3 regions of the Bradyrhizobium sp. CCBAU 11357 genome follow, and region 2 is predicted to be linked to each of the others. Evidence: riboswitches for the same ligand, from Rfam matches in the RefSeq annotation. Region 2 holds a riboswitch; each other region holds the start of a gene.
The links. A riboswitch is a leader RNA that binds a small molecule or an ion and turns the genes downstream of it on or off. The one in region 2 is predicted to bind cobalamin.
Positions count from the first base shown of each region.

Region 1 (7,574 bases), on a different contig from region 2:
GAATCGGGGCCGTCGATTTGAATTTGTTGACGTTATCGATCACATTTTGTCGGGTTGCTTGAGCGAACGTGTCGCCGGCTTGGTCATCCGTTGCTTTCACTGCAGGAGAAAGTGCAGTGACCAGGGATGAAATGTGCCCCGGCGGCCGTTTATCTTCATGGAGCGACTTGATCGTGGCGTCTATCGCACCGCAATGATCGTGGCCAAGTACGAGGATCAGCGGCGTGTTGAGTATGGCAACCGCGTATTCCATACTGGCGAGCGTATCATCGTTACCGAAGTTGCCGGCGACGCGGCAGACAAACAGATCACCTAGTCCGCTGTCGAAGACAAGTTCGGGGACCACGCGGGAGTCGGCGCAGCTCAGAACCGCCGCATATGGATTTTGTCCCTCAACCAAGACCGGCCGCTCGCGCCTGAAATCGTCGACTCGTGATGCGCCCTGGACATAACGATCGTTCCCCTTCAGCAGCCGAGTCAGGGCAGCATCTGGCGAGAGCAGGTTGTTTGGCTTGGGTGGGCCTTTTGCTTCCTTCGCGTCGACAATCTTATTGCCGAACCGCAGGAAAACTGTCGAAGCAGCAAAGAGCAACAGTGACCGGCGCGAACGCGCGTGCTTGGGTAAATGGGACATGTCTTGAGAATGGGCTGCTTGCATGTGTCGCCTCATGGCACGGCCTTACGCCACCCGGTGGCTTCGGCTTCCGCTTCGCTGCAGAGCCAGCGTTCGCCGCGCTTCTTCGTCATGTCGATTTGTTCGTAGCCGGGTTGCCCTGGCAGGTAATAAATGCGCTCGCCTCTGCGCTCGACAGTGCCTTTTATCAGGCACTCGGGGGACGGGGGTTCCGATAGCAGGACGGATCCAAGCAGGACTTCCTGAGCGTCGACCGGAACCGACGTCGCTCCCACGATAATCGTGCCCCTATTGCGGCGAGGCCAGTCCCAGGGCGCGATGAACGCGCCGGACCACAGCCCCGCACGGGCTGTGCTGGCCGCCAACTCATAAACAACGTAGGTATGGTGAGATGCACCGGCCGATAGCGCCAAGCCCGAGCGTACCATCCAGGCGTTTATATCCTCGCCTTCGATGAAGCAGCTGCCGAGGGCTCGCCGATACTCATCGCGTCTTTCGGTATGACAGTCCCACGTTCGCCCATTCGAATGCTTGATGAGCTCGTCGCGAACAGCTACGCCGCAGGCCCATTTCCGGCCATGTGCGTCGAGGCAAATCTGATCCGTCTCAGGAGCTTCGATGCCTGAGAGACGAACGGTCGTTTTCTCGATTTCGATTGTATTGCCGTCGAGGATGCGCGGAGCACCGCTGAGTGTCGCGGCGAAAACCGGAGATGTGATGAGAGCGATCGATGCGAACATAATTCCGCGGTGCTTCATCCCGACAATAACCTCTCGCTACTGATCCATGCTGACGCACGATACGGTGCCGATGAACCTACGACCTGACGCTGCGTAAGGATCAAGAGCTTTCTTCCCGTGTGCGTGCGGGGGTATCTTTCGAGCATCGGCGGCTCTCTCACCGGAAGCGTACTGCACCGTTGGACCTAAGGAGGAGATCCTCGTCGCGTGGCGCCGAACTCCCGATGCTGGACAAACCCGATCCTCGGAATGCTGTGCTCCTCCTTACAAAAGGTGAGCGACTATGAAGCGTCGGCGCTTGCGGCGGTCAGGCGTTGAGGAGCAATCTTGCCATGGTTGGTGACGACTTCGATCGGTAAACCGGACAGTTCCGACGAGGGCAATGAATTCGCTCCAAAGTCTTGGCACGAACAAGATGTTCAAAAAGGATCTGGTCTGGCTCGCTCTGACCGGTTTAGACAAAGACGCGATGGAGTTCCGCCTCAACGCTCGCCGCGTAAATGAAGCTTTCTTGTTCGAGCAAACCGCGCAAATCCGTTCCTTGTTACGCCAGACGAAATGATCGTTGATACCAATCGCATTATGGCATTTGGCTCCTCCGCGCGGCGCCATCGTCGTTAGTGCTACTGCCCAGACGTGTGTACAGGAATTGAACTGTTTATGGCTCAGGCGGCGCTACGGGCCGCCGCTCTTTGGTAGTGACGGTTCCCCGCGATCTGAAGTGGCTTACCCAGGAACGCTGGCATCAGCGCCCGTTTTCTCCAGGAATTGAAAAGGCTGCGATATCGAGCCACGGGTGGATGCACCGGGCCTGGGCAAGCTGCCCACGTGTTCGGACAATCGCGAGTGCCATCCTGATGCAATTCAGCGTGAGGTTTCAGTCCACAAACGTGTTTGCCCATCGCGCACTCGGGGCGAATAGCTCTGGTGCGGTTTAGCCGACTCAAGCTACACATCGTTCTTAAGCACCTCACTACATAATGGGAATGAGATGGTCGCAGTCGTTCGGGAAGTGCCGGTCTCATCTTACGCGCTTGAAGTAGATGGCCAACTCAGAGCCGAATTCGCAACCAAAGACGGTGCCACGGCAGGTGGAGCGGAATTAAAGAAGCGGTTTCCGATGCTTAAAATCCGGGTCTATGACGTGCAGACGAATGAATGCGAGGAAATTTAGGGCCGAGTCAGTTTGGCGCTCGACGTCCTTGCGTACAGCTCCGGAGCTTCCCGCCCTGCGCACTCGGAAATGGGCAGGCGCTCAGCGGGTGTGCCGGGGTTGCTACCAGTGTAACTTCCTCGCCCGTGTTGTCTCAGCATAGGTCCCTAGTGCCGGGTCAAAGTCGCTAGGCTCACGCTCCTGCGTGTGCCACGGGAGTCACACGATGCGCGGCGTGCACGCCGAGTCGGCTTGGGCCGGAGGCATCTCCAAGCGCTCTAGTGAAGAATTTATGAGAGCTGGTTCCCCCGCAAGTTGGTGTGCTCTCACCCGGTGGAGTGCAGGCGGGCAAACCACATCTCGCGAACAAGTACGCGCCGCTGAGCTCGACACCTGGCGGAAAAGCGCAATCGTGCTGCTCGATCTTGCGCACGGCGGGCCGAACTGCTGCGAGAAAGGCAGCCGGACTGTTGCGGAGCCGTAAACAACCAACTGCAGAGCGCGTATGTCCTTGCAGTTGGTACGAGGCGTTCGACCGTACGGCAGCTGCGGCGCGATGTTGCTCTGCGCGACCGACTGCTAAGGCCTTCGCTCTCCTAAGTCTTCCTCTTCCTTTGGCTCGGTCCGTTGAAACCAGGAGCCCGGAGGAAATTTCGCGATGCGCTTGGCGAAAGAGGATTGTGGCTCCCAATCTTGGCCTTCGCTCTTCTCGAAAGTGATGACCCCGTTGTGTGTAAAATAACGTGGTCCTTGGATATCGCAATTCACCAAGAGCAGAATGCGCCATAGATCGCCTTTCTCGTTCGGCTTGTCATTCTGCTTGGGTAAGTAGTCTACCCCAACAGGTTCAATGATTGTGCATCGGCCCTGCCGCAGAAGATCGCCGAGCCGGCCTTGCGGCGTAGTCACAAAGTTGAAGTTACTTGGATCATGCAGAAAGCTAAGGTTTGCGTCCCTTTCACCATCTGCGACTTCTTTGGCGATCAACGAGAGCGCTAGGGCACGCCAGCCCAATTCCATCGGCTTCGCATAGGTTGACGCAAGCTCAATCGTACCGTCGAGCGCGACTTTCCAGGTGATAGCGTACTGTTCGTCTGATTTGTTGTCTCGGTGTCTGGTCCACGAAACGAAAACATAGTCGTTTTCGCCAAGTTCAACGACCCCCCACATCTGAGGGACGAACTGTGCCACCTTCGAGACATTGGAGATGATTTGTTCTATCGTCTCACCATCTTGCGCTCGCCACGTTGACTTGAGTCCTTCGACAAGTGGGTTGTCGCTGGCGCGAATAGTGTTGCTCATGGCAGCCGGCCAGGCTAGGCAGATTAGAAGTCCGCCCAGGGCAAGCCATAGCGCGGGTCTTCCCGACATTCTCTTCATAACCCTCGGCCTATCACGTTTCATCCGTACATCTTTCAAAGCGGGCAACCTTGAACCTGCTATGAGCGAGCGCGAGAAGTTTACGGAGACGCGACGGGGCACCCGCGGCTGTCCCGCGGGCAGGCGCTCCCCTCCATGTCACGCGCCGCTAACTTCCCTAGCCGGCGACAGCGTCAATTGGCTGAGCTGGACATCCTCAGCAGAAGAGACTGGGCATGTCGAGGGGCTTGCATTCTTCGTGCCAGGCAGCAGGCGGAGATTTGCACGGGTTTTATGTCCCTCTTGTCGACTTTCCGACCTGCGCACCTTTCGATGTTTCCATTCAGTGTATCGGCCGCAGTTTGTGCATCCTTGTCCCGCACAAGATTGTGCATCCTTGTCCCGCACAAGATAGTGTGCGGAAGAGGTGAACGCCTCAATGCCAAGTGCCTGATGAGAATCTGGAGTGCGTTTGCCGTCATTGAACGGTGTGGTTCGCTATAGTTGCCGTCGGCGTTCGGCCTACATGATGACTGGCGATACGAAGCCGACTTAATCGACGAACTTTGACGCCTGGCTGGCACGAAAATCAACCTGCTCGCCGCGCATGTTGCCAGATTGCACCGGCTGCCTTGACGTGTTCAATGGGAATCCTTTAGTCGAGAAAATAGCTGGCCAGTGGATGTGCTGGGCGAACCGCTGGAAATCGGAAGCCGCATCGAATGCATTCTGCTCGAAACGGCGGTAATCGCCGCCCCGCGGGCTGGTTTTGTCCCTTTCATTGATGGGGCGGGCGGCGTCGCCTCAAGGCAGCTCCGCGTCGCACTCCGACATCTGACAAGGACATCTCTGATTGCGACAGTTCTGTTTAGAGAATCATAGAGATGCACGGTCATTCGCCTAGTAGATGTCGCAGATTAGCGTGGCACATAATCTGAGAGGTTGACCGAAGAATTCTCCTGCCGATAATCCAAGTCGTCGAGGTTCTCCGAATCCCACTTGATCCGGAGCTAAGAGGGAAGCCGGTCCAAATGCCGGCGCTGCCCCCGCAACTGTGAGCGGCGAGCTACTGTCCAACGATGTCACTGAAGCCCGCACGGCTTCCGGAAGGCCGGACAGCAGCGATGACCAGCGAGCCAGGAGACCTGCCCCGACGATAGATTGGTCCACGGGCGGGGTGTCTCGGTGGTGCGCCAAGCAGCCGTCGCCCGCGCGACTTCCTCTGCCTGCGTCCGCCTTGGCCTCTGTCCCCAACAGGGGTTAACACTATGTCTCTTCTCTCTCTTCCGGTTGCTACGCTCGGTACGCCACGCATCGGTCCAAGGCGTGAGCTCAAATTCGCTCTTGAAAGCTACTGGGCCGGAAAGATCAGCGAACAGCAATTGCTCGAGGACGCATCCGGCCTGCGCGCAGCGAACTGGGCTCGTCAGAAGTCTCTCGGCGTCACGGTCATTCCGTCGAATGACTTCTCGCTGTATGATCAGGTGCTCGATACAAGTGTCATGGTTGGCGCTATCCCGGAGATCTACGCCTCGAAAGGAGAATCCGTTTCCCTCAAGACGTACTTCGCCATGGCTCGCGGATCACAATGCGACGATCAGGATGCGAATTGCGGTCTGGGCCCGCGGGGGTCTGGCGCACCCGCGCAGGAAATGACTAAGTGGTTTGATACCAACTACCACTACATGGTTCCCGAGTTCTACAAGGGACAGGCGTTCAGACTTTGCTCTCGCAAGCCCATTGAAGAGTATGTGGAAGCAAAGGCTCTAGGCTTTCAAACCCGCCCTGTCCTGATCGGGCCCGTCACATTCCTAAAGCTCGGTAAGAGTGCCGATAGCGCGTTCCAGCCCCTCTCGCTACTGGATGATTTGATACCGGTCTATATCGAGGTTCTGCATGAATTGGCCGAACGAGGGGCAAGTTGGGTTCAGTTTGACGAGCCCTGCCTGGTCCTTGATCTGGACGAAGCGGTGCGAAAATCATTGCTACATGCCTATAACCGGTTCGCAAAAGAGGGACCGGCTATCAAGATCATGGTTGCCAGCTATTTCGGCGAGCCAGGCGACAATCTGGATACCGCATTGAGCCTCCCGGTTTCCGGTCTGCACTTTGATCTGGTTCGAGCGCCAGAGTTGTTGGATAAAATCGTCGCTGTCGGCCGAAGTGATCTCGTCATGTCGCTCGGTGTCATCGACGGCCGGAATGTATGGCGGTCGGACTTGTGGTCGCTCCGTCAGCGGCTGGAGCCCGCGATTGCGAAGCTCGGCAAGCACCGTGTACAGCTCGCTCCATCCTGCTCGCTGCTTCACGTGCCGGTCGATGTTGAACTCGAGACCGGGCTCTCGTCCGACGTCAGGAGCTGGCTTGCTTTCTCTGTTCAGAAGATGCGTGAGCTTGCGATCCTGGCGCGAGCACTCGCTGGCGACCAGAATGTTGGGCTACCTCTCGCCGATTCGGAATGCGCTGCGACTGCCCGCCGGACTTCGCCGAAGATCCATGATGCCAATCTCGCTACCCGGATGAGGGCAATCGACCAGACGATGCGCCAGCGCGCAAGCCCATTCGCCCGTCGTTCCGAGATCCAAAGGGCACGCTTTGGACTACCAGCTTTTCCCACCACGACAATCGGATCGTTTCCGCAGACCGCAGACGTTCGAAATGCTCGTGCGGCGCATGCGCTAGGCGCGATGAGCGACGAACAATACGAGAGGTTCATCAAGGAGGAGATAGCCCGCGCCGTACATTGGCAGGAGGACATCGGTCTTGACGTCCTCGTGCACGGCGAATTTGAGCGCAATGACATGGTGCAGTACTTTGGCGAGCAACTCGGCGGCTTCCTATTTATCAGGAAGGGATGGGTACAGTCTTATGGTTCGCGCTGCGTCAGGCCCCCGATCCTGTTTGGCGATGTAGTGCGGTCGAAGCCGATCACCGTGGACTGGTGGCGCTATGCGCAATCACTAACTAGCAAGCCAATGAAGGCGATGTTGACCGGACCGGTGACCATCCTGAACTGGTCGTTTGTTCGCGATGATATTCCTAGAAGCGAGGTCTGCCGTCAGCTTGCGCTCGCGATCCGCGACGAAGTCCGCGATCTCGAGAATGCCGGTGCGGCCATGATCCAGATCGACGAAGCGGCACTCCGGGAAGGATTGCCATTGCGCCGATCGGAGTGGAAGGCATATCTCGATTGGGCGGGAGATTGCTTCCGCATTTGCTCATCGGGCGTTGCCGATCAAACGCAAATCCATACACATATGTGCTACTCAGAATTTAACGACATCATCGGTGCAATCGCTGCAATGGATGCGGATGTCATTTCGATCGAAACGTCTCGATCGAAAATGGAGCTACTTGACGTATTCAGCAAGTACGAATATCCAAATCAAATCGGACCGGGCGTGTACGACATCCACTCTCCACGCGTTCCCGAGGTGGGCGAAATGAAGGAGCTGATGGTGCTAGCTCGGACGCGTTTGCAGGAATCGCAGCTCTGGGTCAATCCGGACTGCGGCCTAAAAACGCGCAATTGGGCGGAGGTTCGGCCTGCGCTAACCAACATGGTCGCTGCCGCCCGCGAACTGCGTGCAGCATCCGATCCGCAAAACAATTGATCCCGCGCTCGGGTCTGTTCTCGACCAAGCGAATTCGCTTGTGGTCATTTGCGCTCTCCACAATCTCGATCAAG
Region 1 covers NZ_LBJW01000080.1:9,890-17,463, forward strand. Annotated here, with positions in the region: gene XI05_RS10470 (carbonic anhydrase) at 1-658, opposite strand, end outside; gene XI05_RS10475 (thermonuclease family protein) at 667-1,392, opposite strand; gene XI05_RS10480 (hypothetical protein) at 1,757-1,936, shown strand; gene XI05_RS10485 (nodulate formation efficiency C protein) at 3,107-3,829, opposite strand; cobalamin riboswitch at 4,851-5,053, shown strand; gene metE (5-methyltetrahydropteroyltriglutamate--homocysteine S-methyltransferase) at 5,155-7,500, shown strand.
Region 1: linked by a shared signal. The riboswitch ahead of metE (5-methyltetrahydropteroyltriglutamate--homocysteine S-methyltransferase) and the one ahead of XI05_RS38180 (energy-coupling factor ABC transporter permease) in region 2 are both predicted to bind cobalamin.

Region 2 (7,574 bases):
CGATGCGAATGTCGTGCTGAGCTGCCGCGCCCGGCCAACGGTGGTGCTCGCCTCCGGCGATCCGTTCTGGCATGGCGCGGGTACCAGTCTTGCCGAGAAGCTTGGGGCCAACGAATGGATCGCGCACCCCGCGCCGTCGACCTTCTCGCTCGCCGCCGCGCGCTTGGGCTGGCGGCTGGAGGCAACGACGTGCATCGGCCTCCATGCGGCGCCGTTCGAGCGCCTGGTGCCGCATCTGGTGCGAGATGCGCATATCATCTGCCTGATGCGCGACGCAGCGGCGGTCGGCGATCTCGCGAAATGGCTGACCGAGCGCGGATGGGGCGCGTCACTGATGTGGACGCTCGAGGCGCTTGGCGGGCCACGGGAATACACTGACCAGCATCGTGTCGACCTCTTTGCCGAGGAGGTCGCCGCTGATCTGGTCGCGGTGGCGGTGTGGGCGAGGGGCGCACAGGGCATTCCCCGCAGCTCGGGCCTGCCAGACGATCTGTTCGTCCACGACGGCCAGATCACCAAGCGGCCGGTGCGCGCGCTCGCGCTTTCGGCACTGGCACCTCGGTCCGGCGAACGGCTGTGGGATCTCGGCGCTGGCTCAGGCTCGATCTCAGTGGAATGGACGCTGTGCGGCGGGACGGCGATTGCAGTCGAAGCGCGCGAGGATCGCGCCGCGAACATCCGCAAGAATGCAGCCGCCTTCGGTCTGGCGCATCGCATCACAGTCGTCACGGGCAGGGCACCGGAAGCACTTGTCGGGTTGGAAGCGCCGGATGCCGTCTTCATTGGCGGTGGTCTCGACGAAGTGTTATTTGATGCGATCTGGACGCGGCTCTCGCCCGGAGCGCGGCTCGTGGCGCATGCGGTGACGCTGGAGACGGAAGCGCTGCTCGGCGAGCTCCATCAGCGCCATGGTGGCGAGCTGACGCGGGTGGAGATTTCTCAAGTCGCCCCGCTCGGGCGCTATCGGTCGTGGGAGCCAGCACGTCCCGTGGTGCAGTGGAGTGCGATGCGATGAAGGTCGCCGGGCTCGGCTTCAAGCGCGATGTGACTTTGGCTTCGCTGCGCGAAGCGCTGCTGGCTGCCGGCGGTGCGGAAGGACTTGCGGCGGTGGCAACCGTCAGCGACAAGGCCGATACCGACGCACTGAAGCAGCTCGCACGTGAGTGCGGCGTGCCGATCCGGGCCGTTCCGGCCGCGACACTGGCCGGCATCGACACGTTCACGCAATCGAAGCTCGTCGCGGAGAAGTTCGGCACCGGATCTGTGGCCGAGGCTGCGGCGCTCGCAGTCGCAGGTCCCAGCGCGCGGCTCATTGCAACACGGGTTGTCTCGCAGGATCGCACCGCGACCGCCGCGATTGCCGAAGGAGACGGCCCATGACCGTGCATTTCATCGGCGCAGGGCCGGGCGCGCCTGACTTGCTGACCTTGCGGGGCCGCGACCTGATCGCGGCCTGTCCGGTCTGCCTCTATGCCGGCTCGCTGGTGCCGGAGGGCGTGCTGGCGCATTGCCCGCCGGGAGCGCGGATCGTCAACACTGCCCCAATGTCGCTCGACGAGATCATCGCCGAGATCGCAGCCGCGCATGCGGCAGGCCAGGACGTCGCGCGGCTGCATTCCGGCGATCTCTCGATCTGGTCGGCGATGGGCGAGCAGCTCCGCCGTTTGCGCGCGCGTGGGATTCCCTACACAGTGACACCCGGCGTTCCCTCATTCTCGGCTGCCGCAGCGGCACTGGAAACCGAGCTGACGCTGCCCGGTCTTGCTCAGACGGTCGTGCTGACGCGCACGCCGGGCCGAGCCAGCGCGATGCCCGAAGGCGAGAAGCTCGCCGCGTTCGCCGCGACCGGCGCGGTGCTCGCGATCCACCTGTCGATCCATCTGCTCGACCAAGTCGTCGTCGAGCTGACGCCGCACTACGGCGCGGATTGCCCGGTCGCGATCGTCTGGCGCGCGAGCTGGCCGGAGCAGCGCATCGTGCGCGCGACGCTGGCAACGCTCGATGCGGCCGTGGGTGGCGAGATGGAGCGCACGGCGTTGATCCTGGTCGGCAAGACGCTTGGCGCGGCCGATTTCGACGAGAGCCGTCTCTACGCCGCCGATTACGACCGTCGCTACCGGCCCGTCGGTGCCGAGCCGCGCTTTCCGGAGGCGTCGTGATGCCTGCGAGCCTCGTCATCTCCGCGCCGGCCTCCGGCGTCGGCAAGACCACGCTGACGCTGGCACTCGCCCGCGCCTGGCGCCATCGCGGCCTGAACGTGCAGTGCTTCAAGAGCGGGCCCGATTACATCGATCCCGCCTTCCACACCGCGGCCACGGGACGCGCCTCGGTCAACGTCGACAGCTGGGCGATGGATCGCGGCACTATCGCACATCTAGTCAGCCGTGGTGCTGAAGCCGATGTCGTGCTCGCCGAGGGATCGATGGGCCTGTTCGACGGTGTCGCTGCGCGCGGTGTCTCCGGCACCGGAGCGACCGCTGACATTGCGGAGATGCTGGGCTGGCCGGTGGTTCTTGTGATCGATCCCTCCGGCCAGGCGCAGACCGCGGCGGCGATCGCCACAGGCCTTCGCGATTACCGCGCCGGCGTGCGCCTCGCCGGCGTCGTGCTCAACCGCGTCGCCAGCCCGCGCCATGAGGATCTGGTGCGGCGCGCGCTGAACGAGGCCGGCATCACCGTGTTCGGCGCGCTGCCGCGCCATGCCGAGATCAGTCTGCCGAAGCGGCATCTCGGCCTCGTGCAGGCTGAAGAGCAGGCCGAGATCGGCAAGCTGATCGACGAGGCCGCGCGCTTCGTTGCCGAGCACGTCGATCTCGATGCGGTGCTCAACTCGGCGGGCAAATGGTCGCCGCAAGCTGCGGCGAACGACATGAGCGTAACGCCGCCCGGCCAGCGCATCGCGCTGGCCCGCGATGCGGCATTCTCCTTCGTCTATCCGCACATGCTGGAAGCCTGGCGCGCGGCGGGCGCCGAGATCGTGCCGTTCTCGCCGCTGGCCGACGAAGCGCCCGATGCGAGCGCCGACGTGTGCTGGCTGCCGGGCGGCTATCCCGAGCTGCATGCCGGAAAGATCGCGGCCAATGCGCGCTTTCGCAGCTCCTTGCGCGCTTTCGCCGAGACACGGCCCGTGCATGGCGAATGCGGAGGCTATATGGTGCTGGGCGCAGGCCTCACCGACGCCGACGGTATCAGCCATGAGATGACGGGGCTGCTCGGCCTGGAGACCAGCTTTGCCAAGCGCCGCATGCATCTCGGCTATCGTCTGGCCGAACTCGCCGCGCCGATGCCGGGGCATCGGCCGGGTGCGCGCCTGCGCGGCCACGAGTTCCACTATTCGACCATCCTCACCCAGCCCGATACGCCGCTCGCGGTCGTGCACGACGCCACCGGCACAGTCATTGCAGAGACCGGCTCGCGCCGTGGCCATGCCACCGGCACGTTCTTCCATCTGATCGCGGAGGACCGGTGAGCGGCTTCGTCTCTTTCGTGTCCGCCGGTCCCGGCGATCCCGAGTTCCTCACGGTGAAGGGTGCCGCGCGGCTGCGCGAGGCCGATGTCGTGCTCTACGACGATCTTGCCTCCGGCGCGATCCTCGATCTTGCCCGGCCCGGTGCCAATCTCGTCGCGGTGGGGAAGCGGGCCGGGCGTCCTTCGACCAAGCAGCACCACGTCAACCGTCTCCTGGTCGACTACGCCGCAACCGGCGCGCGCGTGGTGCGCCTCAAGTCCGGCGATGCCGGCATTTTCGGTCGGCTCGAGGAGGAGCTGGAAACGCTGCGCGAGGCCGGCATCGGCTACGAGATCGTTCCCGGCGTCACATCCGCCTGTGTCGCCGCCGCCCAGGCCGGCATTCCCTTGACCCGCCGGCATACCTCCCGCCGGGTGCAGTTCATCACCGGGGCCGACGTCACAGGCGAGCTGCCGCCGAATTTGAATTGGGCGGCGCTGGCTGATCCCGAGGCCACGACCGTCGTCTATATGGGCCGGCGCACCTTTCCGGCGCTTGCCGCAAAATTGATCGCGCACGGTCTCGCCCCCAGCACCCCGGCGCTGTTCGCCGAATCTCTCGGGCGTCCCGACGAACGGCTGGTCCGTACCACGATTGCCGAGCTTGCCGAGCAGCTTGGCCGCGGCGGTGCCGCTTCCACCGCCGCCGTGATCCTGTTCGGCGCGCTGGCGGGAGAATATCCGGCATGACGGCTCCGGCAGCGGTTCGCCCCTTGACGCCCGCAATGCGAAAGGGGCACACAAGAGCGGCATGGTGCTCGACGCGGCGCAAAGCGCCGGAGCATAATCGGGAATGGGGATGGGCGGACCCAGTTGCGGCGCCCAAAACCCCAGCCGCCCCCGCGACTGTAAGCGGTGAGGGGCTCCGAACCGCCACTGGTCCGCAAGGTCCGGGAAGGCCGGAGAACCCAGTGAACCGCGAGCCAGGAGACCGGCCGTGCATGTTTTGAGGCCAAGGCCGTCGGGTGTGACGGCAGGAAGGAATTGAGCCATGCATATCGAACCCGGCGTCGTGACGGGCGCCAAGCTCGTGTTGAGTTACGCAACCGGAATCGCCGCAGGCGGCGTTGCCTTGAAGCTTGCGGTCGAGACCGTGCGCGAGCAGGGCGTCGTGTCGTTCGCCGCGCGGACGCTGGCCACGACGGCCCTCGTGTTCGTGTTCTTCGAGATCCTGCCGCACTTCCCGGTCGGCGTTTCCGAGGTGCACTTCATTCTCGGCTCGACCCTGTTCCTGCTGTTCGGCGCGGCTCCCGCGGCCTTCGGCCTTGCGCTCGGCCTGCTGCTCCAGGGCGTTTTCTTCGAGCCCGCTGACATCCCGCAATATGGCATGAACGTCACGACGCTGCTGGTGCCACTGTTCGCGATCCAGGCAATCGCTGCCCGGATCATTTCGCGCAACAGCGCCTATGTTGATTTGAAGTATCGGCAGGCGCTGGCGCTTTCGACGACCTACCAGGCCGGCGTGATCGCGTGGGTGGCGTTCTGGGCGCTTTATGGTTCCGGTTTCGCCATGAGCAACCTCGCCAGCATCGCGACCTTCGCGGCGTCCTACGCACTGGTCATCGTGATCGAGCCGCTGGCCGATCTTGCCGTGCTGGCGCTGGCGAAGTCGCTGCGTGGTGTCACCGCGCCTGGCTTCGTCACGCCTCGCCTGCACAACGCGGCTTAAGAGACAAGGGGCGGCCGTCATGGCCGCCCCACACACCCGATGCTCACGCTCTCCCTGATAGGCATCGGTTGCGGCGATCCCGAGCAGCTCACGCGCGCCGCGATTGCCGCCATCAACGCGGCCGATCTCGTCCTGATCCCGCGCAAGGGAAGCGCAAAATCCGATCTCGCCGATCTCAGGCGGACGATCTGCACTGACGTGCTCACCAACAAAGCGACGCGGATCGCCGAATTCGATCTTCCCGTGCGCGACGCGACCGAGGCCGACTATCGCAAGGGCGTCGACGATTGGCACGATGCCGTTGCCGCCACGTGGTCGCGGACCATTGCAAGCCATCTCGGCGGTGACGGCAAGGTCGCGCTGCTGATCTGGGGCGACCCGTCGCTCTACGATTCCTCGCTGCGCATTGCGCGGCGATTGAATCCGTTGCCGACAATCGAAGTCGTGCCGGGCATCACCACGATCCAGGCGCTGTGCGCGGCGCATGCGCTGCCGCTCAACGACATCGGCGAGCCGTTCCTGGTCACGACGGGGCGGCGCTTGCGCGAAGGCGGCTGGCCGGCGGGTGTCGATACAGTCGTGGTGATGCTCGACGGCGGCACGGCGTTCCAGTCGCTCGATCCGGCTGGGCTTCACATCTGGTGGGGTGCCTATCTCGGCATGTCCGATCAGATCCTCATGTCCGGCACCCTGGCCGAAATGGGCGCACGCATTGCCGCCGCGCGGCAGGACGCACGCGAGCGGCACGGCTGGATCATGGACAGCTACATTCTCAAACGCAGGCGTTGAGCGAGGCAGCATGCTTCCCGAATGGGTCACCCAGAACTGCCCCGAAATCTCCGCGGTCCATCGCGAGGCGGCCGTTGCGCGGCAGGCGCAACTGACGAAGCCGACGGGCGCGCTCGGCCGGCTGGAGCAGCTCGCGATCGAGCTTGCGGGCCTTCAGGCCACCGAGCAGCCGCGCGCCGCGCGGGTCCCGATCATCATCTTCGCGGGGGACCATGGCATCGTCGCGCAGGGCGTGTCGGCCTATCCGCAAGCCGTCACCATCGCGATGATGGCGAATTTTGCCTCCGGTGGCGCCGCGATCTCCGTGCTGGCGCGCGAGCTGGGTTCGAGCCTCGAGGTCGTCGATGCCGGTACGCTGTCCCAGGAGCAGATGTCCGGAGTAGTCACCGACAAGCCGCGCAGCGGTACGCGCGATTTCAGTGCCGAGGCCGCGCTCACCCCGGCGGAATTGGCCTTCGCCTTCGCGGCCGGCCAGCGCGCGGTGGTTCGCGCCGAGGCCAGCCGGCCTGATCTGTTGATCTTCGGCGAGATGGGGATCGGCAACACCACGACATCGGCGGCGATTGCTGCGAGCCTGCTCGGTGTGAGCGCCGGGGAGATCGCGGGCAGCGGCACCGGCATCGATGCGGCCGGCCGCGCGCACAAGGCGCGGGTGATCGATGCGGCGATCGCGCGCCATCGCGTCGCCGCAGCCTCGGTCGAGACAATCCTGTGCGCGGTCGGCGGCCTCGAAATCGCGGCGATCTCGGGCGCGATCATCGCGGCCGCGCAACGCCGCATTCCCGTGTTGATCGACGGCTTCATCGTCTCGGTGGCGGCGCTGGCGGCGGCGCGCCTCAATCCCTCCTGCCTGCCGTTCCTGTTGCCCTCGCATCAATCGGCGGAGCAAGGACATCGGCTGGTGTTGCGCGCGCTGAACGTGCAGCCGCTGATCAGCCTCGATCTCAGGCTCGGCGAGGGATCGGGCGCCGCCATTGCGCTGCCGCTGGTGCGCTCGGCCTGCGCACTTCACAACGGCATGGCGACCTTTGCGCAGGCCAATGTGCCTGACAGGCCTAGCTGATCCGCTGATTGACGGAGACGACGCGCCAGCCGCTGGCGAGCCGGTCGATCCGGGTCAGCGACAACGGATCGATCACGAAGCGCAACGCCGCTTCCGGTGCGAGATCGAGCGCGATGCAGAGCGCGGCGCGGATGGTGCCGGAATGCACCACCAGCGCTGCGGAGCCTGGGCCGATCCGCGACAGGCCGAGCCGGACGCGGGCGACCTGATCCGCAAAGCTTTCGCCATTCGGCGGTCGTCCGCGCGCCGGATCGCGCCAGAACTGCGCGTAGATCTCGCCGCCGGTTGCGGCGAGCTCGTCATGCCGATGGCCGGTCCAATCGCCGAAATCCTGCTCCTGGAATTCGCTGACCAGCTCCGGTTCCAGCCCCAGCGCGCGCGCCGTCTCGACCGTGCGCCGCGATGGGCTGGCATAGCTTGCGACATCCGCGGGCAAGCGCTGCTTGAGAGCCGCCAATGCCGCGCGATCGCCGAGATCGGCCGGCGCATCGGCTGCATGGATCGTCCCGGCTACGCCCGCGACAACCGCGTGCCGTATCAACCAGA
Region 2 covers NZ_LBJW01000113.1:512,234-519,807, forward strand. Annotated here, with positions in the region: gene cbiE (precorrin-6y C5,15-methyltransferase (decarboxylating) subunit CbiE) at 1-1,015, shown strand, start outside; gene XI05_RS38160 (cobalamin biosynthesis protein) at 1,012-1,380, shown strand; gene cobM (precorrin-4 C(11)-methyltransferase) at 1,377-2,159, shown strand; gene XI05_RS38170 (cobyrinate a,c-diamide synthase) at 2,159-3,469, shown strand; gene cobA (uroporphyrinogen-III C-methyltransferase) at 3,466-4,197, shown strand; cobalamin riboswitch at 4,243-4,461, shown strand; gene XI05_RS38180 (energy-coupling factor ABC transporter permease) at 4,499-5,176, shown strand; gene cobF (precorrin-6A synthase (deacetylating)) at 5,216-5,965, shown strand; gene cobT (nicotinate-nucleotide--dimethylbenzimidazole phosphoribosyltransferase) at 5,976-7,028, shown strand; gene XI05_RS38195 (histidine phosphatase family protein) at 7,021-7,574, opposite strand, start outside.

Region 3 (5,455 bases), on a different contig from region 2:
ATCGACGTCGTTTGCCGGAAGTCGGGAGTCGAGCGGCAATGCCGATTGCTGGCCGGGTGCCGCCGGCGCAACCAGGCGCGGCGTGACGATGATGACCAGATCGGTTTCCTCCTGCTGGTACGATTTGATGCTGAACGAGGTCCCGATCACGGGCACCGAGCCGATCCAGGGAAGTTGCGAAACGTCCCGGCGATTGCGAGTCTGCAGCAGGCCGGCGATGGCGAAACCCTGGCCGTCGCGCAGTTCGACCGTCGTGCGTGCATCGCGGCGGGTCAAGGGTGGAACGGTCGTCCCTGGATCGTCACTGCATTGGCGAAATCAAGTCACTGACCGATGGCTCGACCCGAAGGTTGATCACGCCGCGCGAGAGCACGGTGTGGACGAAGCCCAACTCGACACCGAACTTCTTGTAGTCGATTGTGATGGTTGGAAAGCCGTTCGTCGTTTGGGTCGGGATCGGGATTGGAAACTCGCCGCCGGCAAGGAAGCGGGCGGCATCGCCGGAAAGCGTGGTCAAGTTCGGTTCCGCCAACCTGCGAGCCAATCCTTTGGTTCCCAATGCAGAGATCAGCACGTCCACCGAGCCGCCGCCGGCGGTCCTAATAAGGCGACCTCACGTTGCGCAACATCGCTGGCGCGCTGGGGGTCTAGTGTTTCCGCGCGCGACGTTTTCTGCGACAAGGGCGAATGCCTGACGCGCGTCGGCAAATCCCGTTGTTGCGAGCGACATGCTGCATCTAACGAGACCGGGTTCGGAATTCCTGGTTTCGTCGATCGTCTCAAAGCTGGGTGTCGAATAGGATGACGCTGCGGTCCAATTGACGGGGTCGGCGCAAATCAGCTGTCAATCGGGCTATGCCGACCCGCGTCGAGCTTCTCGCGGATCATTTGATTAGATGCGCCGGCATTCCGGCAGTCTGCCTCGACAGGGCCGGGCACATTGCCGCGGACGACCGCTTCGGGCTGTTCCCGAATTGCCGTTTGCTGGCCCGCCCGGCAACCAGGCGACGGTCGCGGCGCTGCGGGTGTGCTCGGTCGTCCCTCGAACTGCCGCCATACTGAGAGCCGGGTTCAGGAAGAACTGCCTATTGCTGAGCGCCGCCTCACAGCGTCAGATGTTGGCTGTTCGCTTGAACCATTTCCTTGGTAGGCCAATGTAGTAGCCGCGCCTGCGAAGCTCTAGCTCGGATCTATTGAGCGTTTCGCAAATGGATTTCACAGGCGTGCCGGCATCAACAAGCTTGCGCAGCAGTTCGTCTTCTCGTTTGGTCCAGCGAGGAGAGCCGAGAGTCAATGTCAATCCAACCTCTTAGCCCACACTTCGTCACACTCGAATCTGTTCAAATGAGTTTCGCCATCCTAATTTCGCATTCCAGAACACGACCTAAAATCGCAGAAAAAGCTTGGGCCTCCGGCGCCTTGTCTGTCCCAGTCATCGCGCCGGCCTCAAGAAAGGAATGGCAGGCGAGGCGCTCCTTCGAAAGCTATACGTTGGCATAGACGAAGCTCCCGGATCCTCTGCCAACGAGATTTCGGAGCCACTAGGATTCGCCCAGACTTGTCGGACGACCTGTGAGATGGCCGTGCGGCCGAGGAGTTAACCCCGCTAGACCGGATACTTGGCCCGCGATGAGCGGCCCAGCCGCAACTATGTCGGCAGCTACATCAGGACGTCGAAGTGGGGAGCTATCGGCTATCGCCGCGATGGGCTAACGCTAGAATTAGTCCGCCGCGCGGCCAGAAGCGGCATGATCAACGACATCTTGCGTGCAGCGGCAACGCGCGATTGGTACTCTTCGATGTCCACTTCGCGCGTCACCTGCGAGAACGAATCTTCAAAGCTGGCGTGAAGTTCGCCTTCTTCGATCCACGACTTACCGCCGTCCGAACTGATGCGATGGCCGACGAACACCTCACGTCGGCGCGCCTTGCGGTAAACCATGCGTTCGATCGTCCAATTCGTCATGGTCCCTCACGGTAGCAGCATGACTTGATCCGAGCCGCGTTGCCGCGGCTTTTCCATTACGAATCCGCACATCACCCATGTTCGGCCTTGATACCTCGAAAATACACTCTGCCCTAGCGACCGCGCTTCAGGGCATCAACTCCTTCGGCTGGTAGGCATTGGGCTCGCCCTTGATGTTCCGAACTGGTCCAATTCATCCGAGCGACTTACACGCCAAGTAAGCGTCGGCTCATACAGCGTGACGGACGGTCGCCCAATCGTGTGGCGGATCGAACAATTTTAGCTCCTGTGGTTGTGCCTCCAAGCGGCGCCTCAGAAATCACCCATCAATGCGCCCTTTCCAACAACGCGCCGACCAGTCTTGATTGATCTCGCTGCCTGCCACGATCAGCATGAGCGGCTCCTTCACGCGGCGGGCAATGCGCCGCAGCGTAGCCGAGCCCAGATCGCTCATTGCCGCGGCGCCACCGGGATGCGAGTGCCGATCGCCGAGGTAATCAACGTCACCCGTGCTATCCTGAAAAGCCCGCCGTATCTCTGCGACCTGCCAAGCGTGATCAGGCACGAAACAGTGTCGCCCGTGAAGGGCGTGCGGGCCGGGACCGCGAAGGTCGACTACCACCCGGTCTTTCCCCACGCGCCCAGCCGAGAAGAACTCCGCCATTCTCAAGGGGGGACAAATTCGCAAGCAAATTTGCACATTGCCCGCATCACGTGCGAAGAAAGCAAGACGTTCATTCCCCGGCCCAACAGCGTCGATGTGGGGGCAATCAAACGCTCCCAGCGTGGCAGTACACGTGCTCTGTTTTGGCCTTGCAGTGTCAGGATAGACACTTGCCAGGTGCCGGGGTCCTACTTCCCTTCTGAGAGCAATCCGACCGCACTGCGGACGACTTCAAGCGAGACTTCTTGCAGATCAAAGCCTCCTCCGGTGAATGTAGGCGCATTGCACCCTAACGGCGTGACCATTCCGGTATTATCGAGACGCGGTTTGGATATATGTTTCTCGTCCTTCCGATGTTCATGGAGGCAAGCCAAGCAGCTTTTGGAATCGTAACAAAGCGCGCGACCACGCCGCCTGCGAGCCCCACGGTCGCGTAGCCCATCACATAAGGCACTTTCAGTTGGAAAGTGATTCCCCGAGCCAAGCCCCTGCCAGGGGAGGGGTGGAGACTCGACGGGAAGCACCTACAGCGGACATCGCCGGGTGAAGGGATAGTCCAGACCACGAACGCCGCAAGGGTAACAGGCGACGCGATCGGATCATGAAGCGTTTCAAATCGTCCCGTCAGGCTCAATTTTTCTGTCAGTTCATGATCAGGTCACGAACCTTTTCCACATCCTCTCTCTCGGAGCCGTCACTGCCGACTTCCGTCGTGTTTCGCGCGAGCGAGCCTTTGCGACTTGGCGCGAGATCTCCACGACAACGCTCGCCGAACCTTGACCTCGGGGCTGCTCCAATTCGTTAACTTGACGGCGCCGCCTTGACGAATCTCCGCGAGTGGCGCCTATATGTAGCCCGTCACGGTCTTCCATTCCCGCATCTCGTAGGATGGAAGCTAAGAGGGAACCCGGTGCGCCGGCAACGGCTATTCCGAGGCTGCCCCCGCAACTGTAAGCGGCGAGCGGTTGTCATCATGGTCACTGGCGCGACAGCGCTGGGAAGGCCGACAGCCCCAGCGACCCGCGAGCCAGGAGACCTGCCGCGACTGAACGAAAGTCCTCGGGCGGGGTGCCCCGGTGGGTCGCTTGCAGCTGGTGATATTTGTCCGATCTCCTCGCAAGTCGTCCGCACGGCCCCCAGCCTCAAACATCGCGGGGTTGCCGATGTCGCCGTCTTACGATTTCGATCAGCATGGTCATCTCGTCGCGTCACCGAGTGTGCGGCCGCGCCTAGCGCAGGCGAAGCCTGCCGCGCCTGAGCCGTGTCTGGTGCCCCTTTCGCCATCGCCGGCTCCGCTGCCGTGGCCCCTCGCGCCATCGCCAAAGCCGGCCGACCTCACGCTCGATCCGTCTCGCGACGACTTGTTGACATCATTCGGCAAGCTGACGCTGACCAACCGTTATCTGCTCGCCGGCGAAACTTACCAGGACATGTTCGTGCGGGTGTCTTGCGCTTTCGCGGACGATGTAGCGCATGCCCAACGTCTCTATGATGCGATGTCTCGGCTGTGGTTCATGCCGGCCACACCGGTGCTCTCCAACGGCGGGACCACGCGCGGCCTGCCGATCTCCTGCTTCCTTAACTCAGTGTCGGACTCGCTCGAAGGCATCGTCGGCACCTGGAACGAGAACGTCTGGCTTGCTTCCAATGGCGGCGGCATCGGCACCTACTGGGGTAATGTTCGCTCAATCGGCGAGAAGGCGAGGGGCGGCGTCACCTCGGGCATCATCCCGTTCATCCACGTCACGGACGGCCTCACGCTGGCGATCAGCCAGGGCTCCTTGCGGCGCGGCTCGGCGGCGGTCTATCTCGATATCCACCATCCCGAGATCGAGGAGTTCCTCGAGATCCGCAAGGCGTCTGGTGACTTCAGCCGCAAGAGCCTCAACCTACATCACGGCATCAACGTCACCGACGCGTTCATGTGTGCCGTGGGCGCCGGCACCGCATTCGCTCTGCGCAGCCCGAAGACTAACGAGGTCGTCCGCGAGATCGATGCCCGCCAGCTGAGGCAACGCATCCTTGAGAATCGGCTGCAGACCGGCGAGCCTTATCTCTTGTTCATCGACACCGTGAGCCGTGCGCTCCCCAAGCACCAGCGCGAGCTCGGCCTCAAGGTCTCGACCTCCAACCTGTGCAGCGAGATTACCCTGTCGACCGGCATCGATCATCGCGGCGAGGAGCGCACCGCGGTGTGCTGCCTGTCGTCGCTCAACCTCGAGACCTGGGACCAGTGGAATGAGGAGCCCACCTTCATCGAGGACGTCATGCGCTTCCTAGACAACGTGCTCACGCACTTCATCACGGTGGCGCCGGACGGCATGAAGCGTGCCCGCTACGCTGCCCTGCGTGAGCGCTCCGTCGGCCTCGGCGTCATGGGCTTCCACTCTTTCCTGCAGGCCAAGGGCATTCCAATGGAAAGTGTCATGGCCAAGTCGTTCAATCTGAACATGTTCCGGAAAATCCGCCGCGAGGCCGACGCGGCATCCGTGACGCTCGCGCGCGAGCGTGGCCCGTGCCCGGATGCCCTGGAACGCGGCGTGATGGCGCGCTTCAGCCACAAGATCGCAATCGCGCCGACCGCCTCGATCAGCATCATCTGCGGCGGCACCAGCGCCTGCGTCGAGCCAATCCCGGCCAACATCTACACCCATAAGACATTGTCCGGCGCCATCTCGGTGCGTAATCCGCATCTCGCCAAAGTGCTTGCGGCGAAGGGCGCCGACACTTCGGCGATGTGGCAGTCGATTATAGCACACGAAGGGTCGGTGGCCCGTCTCGACATCTTGTCGGAGCACGAGAAAGCGATCTTTCGCACCGCTTTC
Region 3 covers NZ_LBJW01000007.1:691-6,145, forward strand. Annotated here, with positions in the region: partial or broken gene XI05_RS01040 (type II and III secretion system protein family protein) at 1-607, opposite strand, end outside; gene XI05_RS01045 (hypothetical protein) at 1,694-1,966, opposite strand; gene XI05_RS01050 (hypothetical protein) at 2,286-2,420, opposite strand; partial or broken gene XI05_RS01055 (IS6 family transposase) at 3,214-3,410, shown strand; cobalamin riboswitch at 3,475-3,688, shown strand; gene XI05_RS01060 (ribonucleoside-diphosphate reductase subunit alpha) at 3,992-5,455, shown strand, end outside.
Region 3: linked by a shared signal. The riboswitch ahead of XI05_RS01060 (ribonucleoside-diphosphate reductase subunit alpha) and the one ahead of XI05_RS38180 (energy-coupling factor ABC transporter permease) in region 2 are both predicted to bind cobalamin.